Regions from separate parts of the Oceanobacillus iheyensis HTE831 genome, predicted to be linked through region 3. Evidence: riboswitches for the same ligand, from Rfam matches in the RefSeq annotation. Region 3 holds a riboswitch; each other region holds the start of a gene.
The links. Region 3 has a riboswitch for thiamine pyrophosphate ahead of OB_RS06730 (lipoate--protein ligase family protein). Riboswitches for the same ligand answer to the same signal wherever they lie in the genome.

Region 1 (4,281 bases), 820 kb from region 3:
TTTGCTTCGAGATTGATATTAACGAGACTTGCTAGTTCACCAGCATTTCCTTTTATAACAGTTGGTCGAACTTCCTCTAAAATTTTATCAATAGCATTTCGTCTAAAAGAGGTGGCAGCAACACCAACAGGGTCTAATAATACTGGAATATTATGCTTATTCGCTGTTTTTCCAGCAGCAATCATAGATTCCAATTCGGTGGAAGTTAACGTACCGATATTAATTAAAACGGCATTTGAAATTGCCGCAATTTGTTCAACTTCTTCTATCGCTTTTGCCATAATTGGTGAACCGCCAAATGAAAGTAAACCATTGGCAGAGAAGTTCATTACTACTTGATTAGTTAGGTGATGCACAAGTGGTTTAGTGTCACGTACCTGTTTAATAATATCGACCTGCATATTTATCTCCCTTTCCTTAATATCTCCATTACCTTTCTCGAGTCGCCCAATGATTCGTTGGTCCATTACCATTACCGAGCTCAAATGATTTGGATATTGCAACAGTAACAAAGTCTTTTGAGTGTCGAACTGCTTCTACAATGGAGTACCCCTTAGCAAGATAACTAGTAATAGCAGCAGAATAGGTGCACCCTGTGCCATGGGTGTTTTTGGTATTAATTCTTTCAGCTGAAAATGTATGGATCTTAGATCCGTCATATAGAAAGTCTATTGCTTCCCCTTCCATGTGACCACCTTTTATTAATGCCGCATCTGCGTGGAAATGATCAACAATGTGTTTTGCCGCATCTTTCATATCTTCTACTGTTTCAATAGAATTTCCAGTAATAAATTCTGCCTCTGGAATATTCGGCGTCACTAGTGCCGTTTGAGGGAGTAAACTTTCTCTTAAAAATGAACGAGCTTCTTTATCTATAAGGGAATCACCACTGGTAGCAACCATAACCGGATCCATAACATAAGGTGCATTCAGTTTCTCTATTTTTTTTGAGATGATTTCCATCATTTGTTTATTGGCAATCATTCCCGTTTTAAAAGCGTGGATAGGCATATCTTCCAGGATAGCTTCAAGTTGGTCTTCGATCATATTGATTGGCATATGATGGACCGAAGTTACACCAGTAGTATTTTGAGCGACTACGGAAGTAATGACAGACATGCCATACGTTTGTAGCTCTTGAAATGTTTTTAAATCTGCTTGTATGCCAGCTCCGCCACTTGGGTCTGTGCCAGCAATCGTTAATGCACATGGTACATTCTTCATTTTTTAATATCCTCCTTTATTGAGGGCCACTCCTCCGTGGATATAGCCATTTCCCAAAATAAGTATTCTAATTGACAACTTTTTCGGAAAGCAATTTTCATATTTGTTTTTTCTTTTTCTGAAGCATGTCTTGCGTGTTCGTCAAGACGTGCACACATTTCTTCAACATCTTGCTCTGTATTTGCATAACATTGTATCCAAATTTGAAATGGATGATTATCCGATGGTTGCCATATTTCATTTATATATTTTCCGATCTCATAGTACGTCCAAGGGCATGGTAAAAGCGCACTAATTGCTTCTCCAGTAGTTCCTGTTTGGGCATGATACATCATATGTTTAACATAATGATCTCCTGTTGGAGGCAATGGCAGTTCTTGTAAGTCTTCGTAGTTTACATTAATATAGTCACAAAAACACAGATGAGCTTGTATTTCGTCATGTAGAGAAAACTGCATAAGCTCACTAAAGTAAGCAATGTCGTCCCGGTGATCGGCATTTCCGATGGCCATGCCGATTGTTTTCATAAACCCATTTAAATAAGCATAATCTGCTTGAACATAATGACGAACTGCATCTACAGGTAGTATTCCCTTTCCTACCCCTTCCACAAACGGATGAGCTTTTATAAGTGCAAAAATATCTTCGTTTTCCTTTCTTAGTTCTTCTGAGAAATTCATGAATAATCCCTCCTCTGAATGTGTGAAAGTTCTGTATGATGGACTCTAGATAATATAAACCAACCTATGCAAGCTCCTGAAACACTACTAACGATGAATGCTGGTAGAAATGCAAGTGCACCAACACTTGAGCCCATTAAAAAATTAGCAAAAGGAACGGCAAGGAGCGAACCAACTATCCCAGTACCTAATATTTCTCCTGTTACTGCTAAACGATGACGCCGCCATTTTCGATAAAGTATCCCTGCAAAAAAAGCGCCAATCATTCCTCCGGGAAAAGCTAGTAATGTTCCTAGCCCTAAGAGATTTCGAAGTAAACCAATCATTAAAGCAACACCAACAGCAGGTCCTGGACCAAGTAACACTGCTGCCATAACATTTACTGCATGTTGAACAGGATACGCTCGTGCGACACCAGCAGGGAACCATAATAACTGTGAACCAATCGTTCCAATGGCAACAAGGACAGCCATCAATGTTAAGACGCGGGTGTTTTTCACTTTATCTCTCCTTTTTAAAACAAACAAAAAACCAGGTCCAATTAAAGGACCTGGTTTTGGTATACTGAGAATGTAATCATCAAAATTATTGACTACTTCCCTACGCTGGTATTAACCAGATCAGGTCCATAAGAGTCGGAAAGTAGGTGCTTTCCTCTCAGCCCACACATAGTACTGGGCACCCCTAGTAGTTGCTTTTCGTATTTATTTACTTCATATTAACTGTAACAAAATAAATAAATTCTGTCATCTGAATACATAAAATTGGGATTCAAAGGGGACTGAGATAGATGCTTCAATTAAGAGAACTAGAATATCGACAAGGTGACCACATCTTGTTTTCGACGTTTCATTTAACGATTCAAGAAGGGGAAGTTGCAGCGATTCATTCCTCCTTAAATGTTAGGCAGATGTTAATAAAAATGATTGTTGGAGATAAAAAAATTAATAACGGTAGTATCGAATTAAATGGAATTACATTAAAAGATAAAGTGGAGTACTTTCAAGCGTTAGGACTTCAATTATTGAATAACGGCCTTTACGAACGGATGAATATAAAAGAATATTTTCGATTTATGGAAAAATTATATCAAACGAATGTCAATCATCAAGATTTGATTGAAAAATTACAATTACATGAAGTGAAGGATAAGCCAATTAGTAAATTAACAGAGTCTGAACAAAAGCGGGTTCATTATGGGAAAGCAATTATTCAGGATGCAAGTATTTATCTTTTTGAAGAGCCGGATTTAAATGTTGACTTAGAAACGAAACGAGTATTGGTTCATGTTTTAAACCATCTTAAGCAGAATAAAAAAGGTGTATTAATACTGACATCCAATATGGAAAGTGCAATTACATTAGCAGAAAGAGTTTACCGACTTAACGAGGAAGGGTTACAAACAGTTGAAATTAAAACAGAAGAAAACGAAGAGAAGCAAGAGATAGACGAAGTTTCAGAAGAAGAGTTAGGAAAGCAAGATTTTTCTTTTCAGCTAAATAAAATACCTTCGAAAGTAAATGACAAGATAGTACTACTTGATCCTCCAGAGATTGACTACATTGAAAGTGATGAAGGTCAAGCTGTAGTACATATGAAAGGGTCATCGTTTCGAACAGCATTTACGCTTCGTCAATTAGAAGAAAAATTAGAACATCAAGGATTTTTCCGATGTCATCGATCTTATATCGTAAATTTACAAAAAGTACGAGAAGTAATTACCTGGACGAGAAATAGTTACAGTCTTGTTTTGCAAGATAAAGAAAAAACTCAAGTACCTTTATCGAAAGCAAAGTTGGTTGAATTAAAGCAAATTTTAGGAGTCGATTAAGCTCCATTTAACCTATTAGGTACTCCATTCATCGGAAATTTAGTGCGAAGACCTTGATATAACAGTATTCTGAAGATGCAAATGAAAATTGGATTTTCAGGAGGGAATTACATGACTTCAGTCATTGAGGTAAGTCATTTAGAAAAAGTTTATCAAAATAAGCAAGCACTTAACGATGTAACTTTTCAAGTCGAGAAAGGAGAGACATTCGGTTTTTTAGGACCAAGTGGCTCAGGAAAAACAACCACAATAAAAATATTAACTGGACAATTAACACACACTTCTGGAATAGCAAAAGTATTTGGTGTACCAGTTCAACAATTAAAATCGCCAGCTCAACGAAAACGATTTGGAGTGGTTACAGATAATAGTGGTTTGTATAACCGTCTCACTATCTACGATAATTTAAAAACGTATGCGCAATTATATGATGTGCAAGAGAACCGCATTAATGAAGTGTTAGAGATGGTTCGTTTACAAAATGAAGCAAAGCAACAAGTTGCCAAGTTATCAAAAGGTATGACACAGCGCGTGCTCTTGGCAAGA
Region 2 (4,281 bases), 650 kb from region 3:
TTTATTTTCCGTATAATGAATAGATATTTCTAAACGATCCACGGGTAAGAATGGCTCAATAAATCCAGCCCATTCCACTACAGAGACTCCATTTCCATGAAAATATTCATCAAAACCAATGTCCTCCAGGGAATCCTCTAAACGATACACATCCATATGATATAAAGGCATTTTCCCACGGTATTCTTTCACAATTGTAAACGTAGGGCTCGTAATATGACGCTTAACTTCTAGTCCAGAAGCAATTCCTTTCGTAAACGTTGTTTTACCAGAACCTAGCTGACCTTCTAACGTAATAACATCACCCGGACGCAACGACTTAGCTAGTCTTTCGCCGAATGATTTTGTTTCTTCCGGAGAACCAAGCTGTATTTTCATTTAATTCACCTACTTCAAATGCGTATATCCGCTTTTCTTAAGCACTTTACGCATAGCATTATCTTCTATATAAACAGGATGCTTTTCTTCTTCTACAACACTTCCAATTACCGTCAATTGGGTATTTGTCTTCTCAGCAGCTTCATTTACAACAGCCCAGTCACCTTTAGCCACTGTCCCTAGGAGTTCAAAATCCTCTCCACCAGACAATTTCCACTGATATTGTTGCTCATACGTAAATTGATAAAAGGAAGGTGCAACTGGTATATCATTTTCACGTAATACAATGGACACATTAGAAGCTTCTGCGATCTCACTTGCCTCATTGGCAATCCCATCACTTACATCATTTAAAGATACTCTGTCCAGACTTTCTAGAGCTTGCGCAAAAGCCACTCTCGGTTCCGGTTTTCGATGCCGATGAATATAAAAATCTTGATCAACATATCGGTTGTTTTCATTGTCGCTGGTCAGAATATGAAACCCTGCTAGAGAGTCTCCTAATGTCCCCGTAACAAAGACAATGTCTCCTTCTTTTGCATGCTGACGATATCGCGCTTTATTTGTGATCGTATATCCAATTACTGTAATAGAGATGGTTAATTGCTTACCGGAAACAGTATCTCCACCAATAATATCCATATGATACTTTGATGCTAAATCATCCATACCTGAATATATCTGAGATAGCTCCGCTTGAGTCCAATTCTTTGGTATTACAATAGATACTAAATAGAAACTAGGTGAAGCTCCCATTGCTGCTAAATCACTTATATTGGCCCCTAATGCTCGATAGCCGATATGATACGGTTCCATTGTAGAACGGGAAAAATGTACATCCTCTACAAAAGTATCTACTGCCGTAACAATATCCTTTGAACTACGAAAAACAGCAGCATCATCTCCAATTCCTTTTAACAGAGAAGGCTGTCGATAATATGTCGGCTTAATCGAATCTATAAAAGAAAACTCATCCATTTCACATCACCATTCTTTATCTTCACTACCAACTATCATAGCAAAAACAAAAGAAAAAAGAAAAAAATTGGACGACTAAATAATGTCTACAAACTAAAAAAACACAGGTTTCAATTCAAACCATGTGTTCTACAACTTCTAATATAATTTTCATGGCGGTCCGGACGGGACTCGAACCCGCGACCTCCTGCGTGACAGGCAGGCATTCTAACCAACTGAACTACCGGACCAACTTTTTTTACTTATGTATGGCATCCAGTATTTCAATGGTGAATCTGGATCTTACTCAAGTAATAGTAAATAATTTGGTTGCGGGGGCAGGATTTGAACCTGCGACCTTTGGGTTATGAGCCCAACGAGCTACCAGACTGCTCCACCCCGCGATATGACTTATGATATGGAAAATATGGTCATACACTTCTATGTGTTATACTTACATATTCTATCCAATCTAAGGATAAATTATCCTTGCCTGGCGGCGTCCTACTCTTGCAGGGGTAAAACCCCAACTACCATTGGCGCTGAAAAGCTTAACTTCTGTGTTCGGCATGGGAACAGGTGTGACCTTCTCGCTATCGCTACCAGACAATCCTTAAAATCAAGGACAAGTAATATTATATCCATAGAACTATAAAAAAGCAATACCTTTTTAAAACTTTTTTTATTTCGTCGTTTGTTTTTATAAAATAAATGCTAAGAAACGTTGATATGATTGCAAAACGAGTTGCTATTTTAAATTAGTCTCAGTTTGAAAATCTACATTTGTGCGTGTATTTAAGTTTTTTTAAGGGATCATGTCATTCGGATATCACCAAGTCATTATTATAATCCAAACTTTTTAAAACAATCATTACTTAGCATCGATGAAAATTGACTCATATGAATAATTTTACTTTTACGAAAAAATCAACTAAGATGTAGGTAGAATAAAAAAAAATCCACTAGGGGTGCCATTTTGGCTGAGATAAGATGCATTTCTTGATCCCTTTGAACCTGAACTGGTTAATACCAGCGTAGGAAAGTGGAGTTGGCGACTATACCTATTCTGTAGCTGTATATAAAACCACTCCATTTTGGGGTGGTTTATTTGTTCTTTATTCTAAATTAATAGGAGAGGAGAATTTTTGGTGGATGCTATTGCTAAGATTAAACAAGATAAACCGTTTATTTTTAATATAACCAATGAAGTTGCATCTAATTTTTCTGCTAATGGCTTAATCGCTATCGGAGCGTCACCTGCGATGTCTCATACTCCAAGAGAAGCTAAAAAGTATGGAGAAATCGCCGACGCGGTAGTGCTAAACCTGGGGACATTAACGGAAGACCGGGGAGAAGCAATGTTAAAGGCTGGAATGGCAGCAAACAAGAATGGGGTTCCAGTTATTCTTGATCCCATTGCAGTTGGAGGTACAGATTTTCGGACGGAGATCATTGATGACATACTTAAAACGGTAAAGCTAGCTGCAATACGTGCTAATGCTGGGGAAATAGCTGTGTTGGCAGGTAAGCTAGAAAAAGCAAAGGGGCCAGATTCCATTATTCAAGAAAACGAACCAGAAATCGCAAAAACTGTCGCTAAAAAATATGATACGGTTGTCATCTCAACTGGAAAAGTTGACGTTGTGACAGATGGTAAGCGAACTGCTTTATGTACAAACGGGCATGAAATGCTACAAAACATTACGGCTAGCGGATGTTTACTTTCATCTTTTGTCGGACCTTTTGTGAGTGTAGTTGATGACTTTTATCAAGCAGGTATATATGCTGTGACAAGTTATGGTATTGCAGCTGAATTAGCAATGGAAAAAGCATCTGGGCCTGGAACATTTATTCCGGCATTACTCGATGAAATATACTTTCTAACTGATGAAAAAGTAGAAAAATACAAACAAGTTCACGAACTATAAGGATATGTATCATTATCGAAGGAGGAAAAGTAATTGGAAAATCTTCTATTTGTCGAGACAGGAACAGGAGTAGATGTTCATGGACAGAACGTGAATATTGCATCAGAAAGAGCTGTAATGAATGCAATCCATAGCAATTCTATGCCAGGAATGAAGAAGATCTTACCAGATGCTGACTTAAATAAGATGAAAGTAAATGTAAAACTGGGTATTCCATTAGATACGGAAAAATTGGATCACGACAAAATAAAACAATTAATTCCTTATGGTACAGTCACTGTTGAGGTCTTACCTGGAGGCTTGGCAACAACTAGTGGGATTTTCTTGGAAGATCAGCAGGATAAAAACGATTTAATGTATATTGTTAACGCAGTTGTAGAAGTAGGCTATTAAACAAAATTAAGGGGGATTTTCTATGCTTTTTTCAGATTCATTGCGTGAGGCAACAAAAGAAAGCTGGCAGTTAAGTTTAAATCATCCATTTGTACAAAAGGTCGTAAGTGGTGATTTGCCACTAGAAACATTCAAAAATTATATTCTACAAGATATCTATTATTTGAAACATTACGGGAAGGTGCATGCTTTTGCGGCTGCTCATTCAGATGACTTTCATATTGCCGCTAAACTGGCAGAAAAAGCAAAGAAGACCGCTGAAGCAGAACTTACGGTGCATAAGGAGCACGCAGAAATTTTACAGATTACAGAAGCTGAAATCGAGAATTTCAAACCAGCACCGACTGCATACGCGTATACATCACATTTATACCGCGCGTCGCTGTCCGGAAGTTTAGCTCAAATTGTAGCTGCAATGCTACCATGTTATTGGTTGTATGCAGATATTGGTTTGACCTACAAGGATGCGAAGCCAAAGGAAAAAATTTACCAGAACTGGTTGAACACCTATGGCAGTGATTGGTTCCAAGAATCCACACAAGAAATGATTGATCTGCTCAATACTTTAGCTGAACAAGCAGGAGAAGCAGAGAAGGAAAAAATCAAAACACAATTTATTATTGCG
Region 3 (4,281 bases):
AGGAAGACCAAGGTGGGCCCCCGATGTATGAACAACCGAGGGTTCCCATCCCATTCGTGTTGGTGTTGTAAGCGCAGTATTTTCTGAAACGATTTCTTAAATCCATTTATCTATTGAGTATATTCTTGGGTCCTAAACCCTGAAATTCTTAGTACTTAGAAATTAAAATCCAATTGACTGTTTTCTTGCTTTTCTACACCTTTCATATACTTAATTCTTCGTTGAGCTGCTGCATTAGAAACTTGTTCATCCGCATGGTATGAGGAACGAACTAATGGACCAGATTCACAATGAGAAAAGCCTTTTTCTAGGGCGATATTTTTCAATTCTTCAAATTCATCTGGATGGTAATAGCGTACTACCTCTAGATGCTTTTTCGTTGGCTGTAAATATTGGCCAAGTGTAACAATATCCACATTATGCGCTAATAAATCATCCATCGCCTGAATAATCTCATCTTTTTCTTCTCCAAGGCCAACCATGATACTTGATTTCGTCGGTGTATTAGGAGCTATCTCTTTTACCCGTCGTAGTAACTCTAAAGAACGATCGTACATAGCTCTTGCTCGCACTCGTTTTGTAAGTCTTCGTACGGTTTCAATATTATGATTAAAAATATCTGGTCCACTATCCATTAATGTATGGAGACTTTCATAATCTCCTTTCATATCCGAAGGCAAAATTTCAATAGTACAACCAGGATTCTTTCTACGAATAGCTCGGACAGTTTCCGCAAACACTGCTGCACCGCCATCATTTAAATCATCTCTCGCCACTGCTGTTACTACCACATGTTTTAACCCCATTACGGTGACAGAATCAGCCACACGTTCTGGTTCTCCCCAATCTAGTTCATTTGGTAACCCTGTTTTTACTGCACAGAACCGGCAACCTCTTGTACATGTATCTCCTAAAATCATAAAAGTAGCTGTTTTTCGTTCGCTCCAGCATTCATGTAAGTTTGGACAGCGCGCTTCTTCACAAACCGTGTTTAACCGATTATCACGCATCAACTTTTTTAAATTTCGATACGATTTGTTCGTATTAATTCTTGTTTTTAACCAATCTGGCTTACGTACATGCGTTTGTTGATTAGACATGTGAAACAGCTCCTTTTATATTATTCTCTGAATAATTTGATTCGGCAATCTGGTACACTTCTTTCCACTGTTCTTCTGTCAACGTTATTGGCTCTAATTCGATATTTAAAATTTCTGAAAAACCTTGTTGAAAAGCATTACGCACCCTTTCATAGGATTGCTTTTCTCCTAATTCTGCATTAATGGTAGTCGCTCTTTCATAGAATCTTTGCTTTTTTCTTTCTTTCATTTGGTCTGCAGGAAATTGAAATAAATCAAATAGCATCTCCACATTCATCGATAAAGGAATTGATCCATGTTGAAGAAGTATGCCTCTTTTCCTTATTTGTGCATTTCCAGAAATCTTCTTGCCCTTTGCAACTAATTCATAAAATGCAGGTTGCTCAAAACATATATTGCTTCGACCTTTAGAGGATGGCTCATGAGCATGATCCACTTCAATCCCTAGCAATTGATAAGCTCTTACTATACCTTTGGATAAATCGAAATAAGCTTGTCGAATTGATGAGGCAACTTTTTCATGCTTCTCTGAAATGACAATACTGTAGGTCAATTCATCATCATGCAAGACAGCACTTCCACCAGTCATTCTTCTTACCAATTGACATTGATGCTTTTTAATTCCTTGAAGATCAATCTTTCCATCTACCTTTTGGAAATATCCTATAGAGAGTGTTGGTTTATTCCATCGATAAAATCGCAATGTTGGTGGAATTTCACCTTTTTGATGCCAATGCAACAAAGCTTCATCTAGCGCCATATTAATTGCTGCATCTTGTGGAGTGTTTTCTAAAAACGCCCATTTTTCTCGCAAAAATAGTTCCTCCTTAGCGAATCTCTTCACTTTAGACAAACAAAAAAGACCACATTCATCATGAGAGAATGCAGTCAACATACGTATGCCTATTGACCACACTTCCTCACGCAGGCATTATCCTGTTCGAGTACAAAGGGTCTAAACGGTCCGATGTTCATCTCAGCTATTTACCATAGCTCCCCTAGTGTGAAAAAATTCTATTTAGATGTCATTTACTAACAACCCAAGCTTACCAATAATGGAATATAATGTAAAGATAATTTTTACTCATTTGATTTATCAATCATTTTTTTACTCTTAGGTCAGGTTTTCGCTTGATTCCATCCAATCTTTACCTTCAATTTTTCTGGTTACTAACATACTTGAAACAGTGTCACCAGTAACGTTAATCATTGTTGCAGGTGGGTCAACAACTACTCCAATAGCGGTTATGATGGGTAGAGCTTCCATTGGCAATCCATACAGTGTAATGATCATCATCTCTCCCATAAACCCTCCGCCTGGAATCCCGCTCATAACAATACCAGACAATAAACAAATTCCAATAGCAGTTAGAAAAGTGTCAAATCCGGAGAAATCCATATTAAATACCCCAAAAACAAAGGCAATTTTAAGCATTGCCGATAGACATGACCCATCCATATGAATCGTTGCTCCTAAAGGAAGCACCGTTTCGCGAACATCTTTAGGAACGCCAATACGCTTCGCCGCTTGTAAGTTCACAGGTAGCGCAGCGATGCTACTTCCAGTACCAAGTGAGGTTGCTGCAGGAGCTAAGATATTTTTCCAAAAACGAGTAACTCCCTTCTTACCACCAGCAAGAAATGCATATAAGGTAAATCCAATTGCAAAGTATAGGACCGAAACCGGGTAGTAAATGATGATTGCTTTTGCATAATCACCTATCAATTCCGCCCCAAACTCTCCTACAAGTGCTGCAAAGTATGCTCCTAGACCGATTGGAGCATAGTACATCACAAGTTTTATGATTCTCATAAATACTTCAGATGCACTAGTTAAAAACGTAGCGAATGGTCTTCCTTTTTCTCCAGTTAGGCCAGTCGCTACCCCAATTAATACAGAAAAAACAATGAGCGCTAACATGTTGTCACGGGAGAATAAATCAACAAAATCTGGTACTGTAAACGTATTAACCAATTGTTCTGATAGGTTTTGTTCTTCCACATTTTCTGGTGTATCTAATGGAATATTTACACCAGAACCCGGTTCAAAAATAACTGTAGCAACTAACATAAACACAGACGCAATTATTCCTGTAACTACAAAAACTGTAATCATCGAGCCCATAATTTTACCAAGACGTTTCATACTATCCATAGCAGCAATCGCTGATGATATGGTGAAGAAAACTAATGGTATTACAATCATAAATAACAAATTAATAAATAAATCCCCAAGTGGTTTGATAATTGTCGCATCTTCACCAAATACAATCCCTATGATACTTCCAATAATGATCGATGCCAGTAAAATAATAGGAAATCGATATGCTTTGAATTTTTCTTTCATATTTCTCACCTTCACTATGTAATGTAATTTCACTTTGCCAACTTAGTATATTCTACTCCTTTTTGTATTGAAGTCCAAGAGGAAAATGAAGTAATAATTCTATATTGATTAAGATTTTATGCTAGACATCAAAATAGTTCTGTCATATTATATTCATTATGTATTTTTTAAACATAGAGGGGAGATTATATGACAGAGAAATTCTCTCGAAATACCATTCTAGCTATCTTCATGATTGGTACATTCGCGATAGGAATGACAGAATATGTTGTTACTGGATTACTAACACAATTCGCTACAGACCTAGATGTTTCAGTGTCCACTACCGGACTTCTATTAAGTATTTATGCTATCAGCGTTGCTGTATTCGGTCCTATCTTACGGATGATTACAGTAAAGTACTCACCAAAACCCTTATTAATTGGTTTAATATCTATATTTATTATAAGTAATATCGTCGCAGCACTAGCTCCAAATTTTGACGTGCTACTACTATCAAGATTGCTATCAGCGACCATGCATGCACCTTTTTTCGGTTTAACCATGAGTCTTGCTGTTGAAATTTCTAAACCAGAAAAAAGAACGAGTGCCATTGCTGCAGTTCAAGGTGGGTTAACCATCGCTGTAATGCTAGGTGTTCCATTCGGCTCGTTTGTTGGAGGGTATTTTGATTGGAGACTTGTTTTTTGGATCATTGCCTTATTAGGTGCGATTACCTTAATTGGTTTAATTATAGTTACACCTAACATTAAGCCAGCAGTACAACCGAAACTTAGAAAAGAATTAACCGTATTAAAAAATAAAAATGTATTAATGATCATTGCGGTTATTGTC

Region 1: linked by a shared signal. The riboswitch ahead of thiW (energy coupling factor transporter S component ThiW) and the one ahead of OB_RS06730 (lipoate--protein ligase family protein) in region 3 are both predicted to bind thiamine pyrophosphate.
Region 2: linked by a shared signal. The riboswitch ahead of thiM (hydroxyethylthiazole kinase) and the one ahead of OB_RS06730 (lipoate--protein ligase family protein) in region 3 are both predicted to bind thiamine pyrophosphate.

Annotation. Positions count from the first base shown of each region.
Region 1 is NC_004193.1:502,449-506,729, forward strand. It holds gene thiM (hydroxyethylthiazole kinase) at 1-401, opposite strand, end outside; gene thiD (bifunctional hydroxymethylpyrimidine kinase/phosphomethylpyrimidine kinase) at 430-1,224, opposite strand; gene tenA (thiaminase II) at 1,221-1,904, opposite strand; gene thiW (energy coupling factor transporter S component ThiW) at 1,901-2,404, opposite strand; TPP riboswitch at 2,485-2,600, opposite strand; gene OB_RS02600 (LytTR family transcriptional regulator DNA-binding domain-containing protein) at 2,695-3,735, shown strand; gene OB_RS02605 (ABC transporter ATP-binding protein) at 3,847-4,281, shown strand, end outside.
Region 2 is NC_004193.1:676,930-681,210, reverse strand. It holds gene tsaE (tRNA (adenosine(37)-N6)-threonylcarbamoyltransferase complex ATPase subunit type 1 TsaE) at 1-378, opposite strand, end outside; gene thiL (thiamine-phosphate kinase) at 388-1,356, opposite strand; tRNA gene OB_RS03535 (tRNA-Asp) at 1,510-1,586, opposite strand; tRNA gene OB_RS03530 (tRNA-Met) at 1,663-1,739, opposite strand; rRNA gene rrf (5S ribosomal RNA) at 1,827-1,942, opposite strand; TPP riboswitch at 2,290-2,393, shown strand; gene thiM (hydroxyethylthiazole kinase) at 2,484-3,263, shown strand; gene OB_RS03515 (Lin0512 family protein) at 3,297-3,656, shown strand; gene tenA (thiaminase II) at 3,679-4,281, shown strand, end outside.
Region 3 is NC_004193.1:1,323,326-1,327,606, reverse strand. It holds gene lipA (lipoyl synthase) at 156-1,100, opposite strand; gene OB_RS06730 (lipoate--protein ligase family protein) at 1,093-1,914, opposite strand; TPP riboswitch at 2,001-2,110, opposite strand; gene OB_RS06725 (dicarboxylate/amino acid:cation symporter) at 2,215-3,447, opposite strand; gene OB_RS06720 (MFS transporter) at 3,637-4,281, shown strand, end outside.